Regions from separate parts of the Rothia sp. P13129 genome, predicted to be linked through region 2. Evidence: predicted binding sites of a transcription regulator. Region 2 holds the regulator's gene; the other holds the start of a gene.
What was found. The regulator HrcA, encoded in region 2, represses chaperone genes, less so after heat shock. The targets are predictions, from matches to a motif close to TTNGCACTCGNNNNNNNCGAGTGCNAA.
Positions count from the first base shown of each region.

Region 1: a site for HrcA is predicted at 1,489-1,515, ahead of groES (co-chaperone GroES). Genes of this name have one in related genera too.

Region 1 covers NZ_JBLXYA010000004.1:71,211-74,805, reverse strand. Annotated here, with positions in the region: gene ACN081_RS04125 (glutamate--cysteine ligase) at 1-21, opposite strand, end outside; gene ACN081_RS04120 (THUMP-like domain-containing protein) at 89-1,381, opposite strand; gene groES (co-chaperone GroES) at 1,614-1,907, shown strand; gene groL (chaperonin GroEL) at 1,944-3,536, shown strand.
Region 2 covers NZ_JBLXYA010000009.1:531-4,125, reverse strand. Annotated here, with positions in the region: gene ACN081_RS06840 (16S rRNA (uracil(1498)-N(3))-methyltransferase) at 1-361, opposite strand, end outside; gene dnaJ (molecular chaperone DnaJ) at 380-1,504, opposite strand; gene hrcA (heat-inducible transcriptional repressor HrcA) at 1,572-2,582, opposite strand; gene ACN081_RS06825 (DUF3097 family protein) at 2,708-3,571, shown strand.

The DNA of each region.
Region 1 (3,595 bases), on a different contig from region 2:
AGACGGTGCGAAGGGAATCATTGTTCTCCTACCTGTGATGGTGTTTTTCCATGGTAGGACAGAAAAGAAGAATTACGAACTTATGACGTCATAAAGGTGAGACAGCCAACGCTAACCGTCGAGAGGTTTTACCCTCTCCAATCCGCGTTAAAATGAGTGTTCCGCTACGTCCTGTCACTGATTTTTTAGTATTTTTGTGATGTCCTAGGAGCTTGATACGTAGTTGTTCGGGAGAAATATCTACCCCTCGTTTTTTGATAGTGAGAGTGGTGATGTTATTCTCGCGTACCCACCGTTTGAGGTGTTTATCGTTAATAGGAAGCACTTGCTCTACACGATACCCTTTGAGTCCGAGAACCTGCAGGGGAGAAGAACTGGTGAGATACGCAATATGTTCGTCAATAAGTTCTGCATCGGTGGTACGAATAATTTCGCCGAGAAGATGCGCACGAATTAAAGCACCATCTGGCTCATAAATATATTCTTTGACCTCATACAGAGGTTCAGATGCTTGTTGCTGGCTGTGAGATTCATGGTAAGGGCTAGAAACCTCAGTGATAACCGATGGTTCAAAAGGGTCACTATCAAGAACGAGCGCGCTTCTTTTAACGTGAGGTCGTGCTAACGCGTTAAACCATAACACCACTTCAACGACAGATCCCTGATGGCTAATCCACTGAGCTTCACATTCTTCAGGTATCTGATCGTGGGGGATAGCTGGCCCCATTTTGACGCCCATGGCAATTCCTGTTTGTGCTAATTTTCGAATGAACGATAAAGGCGGAGAAAAATCTTCTGCATCGAAAGTGCGTGACTGCGTTTTACCATGCTGGACAGTTCGCCGTGCAGGATCAAGCCATAACCCGTCAATTTGGCGCCCAAAAGTTTGGTGAATCGCTGCTAAATCAAGCTGTTCTATATCAGCACAAAAAACCTGTGCCGACGGAAAATCCATAAGATTATATTGGGCATAGCTAGCTGTTCTCTGATCAATCTCTACAGCAGTAACGGCTAACCCCGCCTGCGCAAAACTGAGTGCGTCAGCACCAATACCACACCCTAAATCTGCGACAGAATCAATCTGTGCTTGTGTAAAGCGCTGTGCATGTACCATCGCAACAGCTTGACGAGTGGACTGTTCATACCCAGCTTCGGTTAAAAGCATTTGGTGAGCTTGTTGCCCAAATTTTTCAAGAGCTTTTGTTCTGTTCTTTGCTTGAGTCAAAATCTTATGGACACTATCTGCGCTAAAGCCTTGTGCTCGTAATTGCGTCGCATGATTAAGCGCATGACTATCGTTATAGGGGACGAACAAAGCAATTGCGTCTAACTCTTCTTGAGTTTCTTCAACTGCTGGTGCCGGATGTACAGAGGTGCTCATAGTCGTCAGTGTCCTTATGTTTGGTTAGAGCTCATATTATAGATGCGCTGTGTGCGAAACTGGCGGGTTTTCTTGACCTTCTCTAGGGTACGGCTCTAAAGTTTGTGTTAGCACTTAAGAGCTGACAGTGCTAATAATTCTTGAAGAAGTATCGGCACCGCGACGACGAAACTCCCTCAAAGCACTACTTAGCTCAAACATCAGAAATGTTAAAGAACATCAAGGAGCAAAAATGTCCTCCATCAAACCACTCGAAGACCGCGTAGTTGTCCAGATTCTCGAAGCAGAACAGACCACCGCATCCGGACTTGTTATCCCTGATACCGCTAAAGAGAAGCCACAGGAAGCAAAAGTTATCGCAGTTGGCCCCGGACGCACCGACGAAAAAGGCAACCGCATCCCCGTTGACGTAGCAGAAGGCGACATCGTCATCTTCTCCAAATACGGCGGAACCGAAGTATCCTTCGGCGGAGCAGACTACCTCATCCTCTCCGCACGCGACGTATTGGCTATCGTCAACAAATAATCTTTTCCGCACACAATACAAAGGAGCTAAGAATTCATGGCAAAACAGCTTGAATTCAATGACGCAGCTCGCAAGAGCCTGCAAGCTGGTGTGGATAAACTCGCAAATGCTGTCAAAGTGACGTTGGGCCCTCGCGGGCGCAATGTAGTTCTTGATAAGCAGTGGGGCGCACCTATCATTACTAATGACGGTGTATCTATCGCTCGTGAAATTGAACTAGAAGACCCATACGAAAACCTTGGCGCTCAGCTCGCCAAAGAAGTCGCCACCAAAACAAACGATGTAGCAGGTGACGGTACAACTACTGCAACCGTACTCGCTCAAGCGCTTGTTTCTGAAGGTCTGCGTAACGTCACCTCTGGTGCCGCACCAGGAGAAGTCAAACGAGGCATCGAAACAGCTGTTCGCGCTGTCTCCCAACGACTCCTTGAAAACGCCAGAGACGTTCAAGGCGAAGAAGTTGCACACGTAGCGGCTATCTCAGCACAGTCCCCAGAAATTGGTGAACTGCTTGCCCAAGCTTTCGACAAAGTCGGACAAGACGGCGTCATCACCATCGAAGACGGTTCAACCACAGAAATTGAACTGGAAATTACCGAAGGTATGCAATTCGACAAAGGCTACCTCTCACCATCATTCGTTACCGACTCTGATCGTGCAGAAGCAGTCCTCGAAGATAGCCTCATCCTGCTCTACCAAGGCAAAATCTCAACTGTTGCTGAGATTATGCCACTGCTAGAAAAAATCGTTCAGGCGAAAAAACCGCTGACCATCATCGCAGAAGACGTAGACGGAGAAGCTCTTAGCACCCTCGTCGTCAATAAGCTTCGAGGAAACCTCAACGTCGTTGCCGTTAAGGCTCCTGGCTTCGGCGACCGCCGCAAAGCAATTATGCAAGACCTTGCAATTCTTACCGGCGGAACCGTTATCACCGGAGAACTTGGAATCTCCCTTGACTCAGTCACTATCGACCAGCTCGGCTCAGCACGCCGTGTTACCGTCACCAAAAACAACACCACCATCGTTGAAGGTGCCGGTAGCTCTGCAGACGTCGCTGAACGAGTCAACCAACTCCGCGCAGAAATTGAGCGAGTCGACTCCGAATGGGACCGCGAAAAGCTCAAAGAACGTCTGGCAAAACTTGCCGGTGGTGTTGGAGTTATCAAAGTTGGTGCAGCAACCGAGGTCGAAGCGAAAGAACGTAAACACCGCATTGAAGATGCAGTATCCTCTACCCGTGCAGCACTTGAAGAAGGCATCGTTGCAGGTGGCGGAACCGCACTCGTGCATGCGTTAGCAGCACTTGAAGGTATGACACTTGAGTCAAAAGACGCTCAAACCGGTGTTGAAATCGTCAAGAAAGCACTCGTCCAACCTCTGCGCTGGATTGCTCAAAATGCTGGCGAAGACGGATACGTCGTCACCAGCAAAGTAGCTCAACTACCCGTTGGCTCTGGATTCAACGCACGTACCGGCGACTACGAAGACCTCATCGCTGCTGGCGTTATTGACCCCGTCAAAGTAACACGCTCAGCGCTAGAGAACGCTTCATCCATTGCCGCATTGGTACTGACAACCGAAACCCTCGTGGTTGAGAAACCCGAAACAGAGGACGAAGAAGATAAATAAAACATCTTCTTCTAGAACCCTCTAGAACAGAGAAAAGCCTGTTTTAGCCGCTCCCACAG
Region 2 (3,595 bases):
ATCGGACAATAGAACGGTCAGCACTCCATGGAATGACTCCCCCAATACCTAGTTCTGTGGCTGTTTCTATAGCCAATATATCTCTGTCTTGTTTAGCTAATGCTTGAACCAGAATAATTTCAGTTGATAGCTCTTCGCGCACTATAGTGTCTACGCGAACTTCTAACCCATCATCGAGATAGGACGCGACCTCTGCGTGGGCTCGTATGCCTCTCCCATCCGCGAGGTCTATGGCCTCACCTATTTCTAAACGTTTCACGACTTTAGCATGATGCCCTTCGACCCCCTGCACGGCGATAAGTTGCCCAGGAGTTGCTGATTGAAGTTCATCAGAGGAAACATAGAAAATAGGTGAGGTCACAGAATATCCTTTGTACTTTTAGCGGTCGAAGCGTTCTTTAAAACGTGAGAAGAAACCGTGCTTCTCTCGGACTGTTTCACTAATTTTGAGATCTTCTTGACGACTATGAGCAAATTGCTGAAGCATTTCGCGTTGCTCTTCTGTCAAGTTTGTGGGTGTTTTGACCTGAACATGGACTTTGAGTGAGCCGCGGTCTGCCCGATCAAAGCGAGTGACGCCTAAGCCTTTCAGGGTGACAATATCTCCAGATTGAGTACCCGGTTTAATAGTTACTACTTGTGGACCATCAAAAGTTTCTAAGGTTACTTCAGTGCCGAGAGCAGCTGCCGCCATGCTAATAGCGATGGTGGCATGTAAGTCATCATTTTCGCGGGTAAAAGTGTCGTGTTGATTGACGCGAAGATCCACATAGAGGTCTCCTGCTGGTCCGCCTGCTGTACCAGCCTCACCATAACCGGCTAGACGCATACGCGCGCCTGAAGAAACACCAGCCGGAATTTTAATGGTGATGGGCTTCCGTTCTCGGACTCGTCCTTCACCGTAACATTCTGGGCAGGGGCTTTGAATAACAGTGCCGAAAGTATTACAAGAGGGGCACGCGACAGGCTGTACTACAGTTCCAAGGATAGATTGAACTTGTCGTTGCATATATCCTTGTCCGCGGCAGGTATCACAGGTGATAGGGGCTGTTCCTTCAGCGCAACCGTCACCATCACATTTTTCGCAGGTTACTGCGGTATCAACGGTAATAGGTTTTTCTGCACCAAATACGGCGTCTTCAAGGTTGATACGAACCGTAATGCGAGCGTCTTGACCCTGACGTGTTCGGCTCGTAGGTCCCTGTTGCGGTTGGTTAAAGAAGGTCTCAAAAATATCCGAGAACCCACCGAATCCTCCGAAGTTTGCTCCCCCGAAACCACCTTGTGCCTGTCCGTTTTCGTTTCCGGTTTGGTCATAAATACGTCGTTTATCCGGGTCTGAGAGAACATCGTGGGCATGGGATACGCGCTTGAACTCTTCGGCGGCTTCTGCTGAAGGGTTAATATCAGGGTGAAGCTGGCGGGCTTTTTTACGGTATGCCTTTTTAATTTCTTCGGGGCTTGCATCAGGGGAAACACCTAATGTTTCATAGTGACTGCTCACTCACATCATCCTTATCGTGTGTTGCTATGTGTTGAAAGTATTTTGTAGAAATTCTAGTCGTTGAGAACTAACTACCCAAAATTTTTGAAAGATATTTTGCTACAGCTCGTACCGCTGCGGTACTGCCCGCATAGTCCATTCTGGTTGGTCCAACAACCCCAAGCTTAGCGGTACAACTAGGCGAGCTATATACGGAAGTCACGATAGACGTCTCGGCAAGAGGCGCCGCGCTATTTTCTGTGCCAATACGCACAGCGTATCCTCGTGGGTCTTGAGCCATCTCAGCTAGTAAGTGCAACATTGTTACTTGTTCTTCTAAAGCTTCTAAGATAGGGGCGATACTAGTACTAAAATCTTCTGTCGATTGCGCCAAATATGACGTTCCAGCAATCAGAAGTTTTGAGGTGTCCCGTGGGGATAGCAACTGCCCTAGAGCGTCAAGAACACCATTTTCTAAGCTATGAGGGGCATGATGAGATGAAGAGAACGATGATAAGAGAGCTCGCGCAATATGGTATTTCTGTTGCTGACATTTTTCGATGAGTCGAGTTCGAAGCAACTCAAGCTCTTCTTCCCTATACCGTTCAACCTGCGCTAGTCGTTGGGTGAGCTGCCCAGAGTTGCTAATCAACATTACCGTTACATGATGTTCTCCAACAGGTATCAGCTCAATATGTCGCACAACATTTTCTGGTGCTGAAGGATATTGCAGGATAGCAACTTGCTGAGTGAGCTGTGACAGTATTTTAACTGTCTGTGCAAGTATTTCGTCGATGCTGTCATAAGAATCTAAAAGACGATGAATCGCTCGTTTTTGTGCAGCTGAAAGAGGGCGAGGGTTAGAAAGCTCGTCCACGAAGAAACGATACCCTTTTTCTGTGGGAATACGTCCCGCGCTCGAATGCGGTGCTGAGATAAGACCCTGCTCTTCAAGGATAGACATATCGTTACGAACCGTGGCGCTAGAAACGCCTAAATGATGGCGTTCGATGAGCGCTTTAGACCCCACCGGCTCGCGGAAACTGATATAGTCCTCAACGATTGCTTGGAGGATCTTATGCTGACGAGATTGCGTCACGGAACCTACCTTGAAATAGAGAGAAATTAGCACTACTGCACTTTAAGTGCCAATGTAACTGTAGTACTGAAACCTATCAAAACCCTAGCGCGTACGCTCAGGGCTAATGGAATAAAATACTTACTATGGAAAATTACTATGCGTGGGGTGCTCAAGAACTCAACCAACTACACCAAAGAAGGCAACCAGAGATACAAGAAGTTCATCTGGTTCAAGGAATGCTCCTTGAAGACGTTCATAGTGGTTGGGTTGGGATTGCTAAAACGTATGAGCGTATCGGCGCTGAAGGCATGGTGGGATTAGAAGATCATCGAGGAAAAATTAAAACTTTTCCCTTGGGTTTTGGGTTTCTTCTTGAAGGGACTCCTGTCAAAGTCCTACCACCTCGCGCAAAGAATACTCGTAGTGTCCCAAAAATTAGTCGTTCGGGATCTATTGCTGTAGAGAACGCACCTGCTCAAGTTGCCCGCGCCTCACGTATCTGGGTTGAAGGTATCCACGATGCAGAACTGGTTGAAAAAGTGTGGGGACATGATTTGCGTGTTGAAGGTATTGTGGTAGAACCGTTACACGGTATCGATGACTTGCCTGATGCTGTTCGTGAGTTTTGCCCTGCACCGCACCGACGATTAGGTGTTCTTGTTGACCATCTAGTAGAAGGTTCTAAAGAAAGCCACATTGTGGCTCAGACATTACAGATACCTGGTGCTAGGAATAACGTGCAGATTGTTGGACATCCTTTTGTTGATATTTGGCAGGCTGTACGTCCTCAACGACTAGGAATAAAAAAATGGCCAGTTATTCCTCGTGAAGAAGAATGGAAAAAAGGTGTACTCAAAAGGCTAGGGTTGCCCTGCGCGAGTCAAGAAGATGTTGCTCAGGCATGGAAAAAGATTCTAGGACGAGTGAACTCTTATCAAGATTTAGAACCTACTCTGTTAGCTCCGGTTGAACAATTAATCGATTTTCTGATGGAATCACCTGAGTAAAGGTTCAGCTGTGCTAAAGGTCTC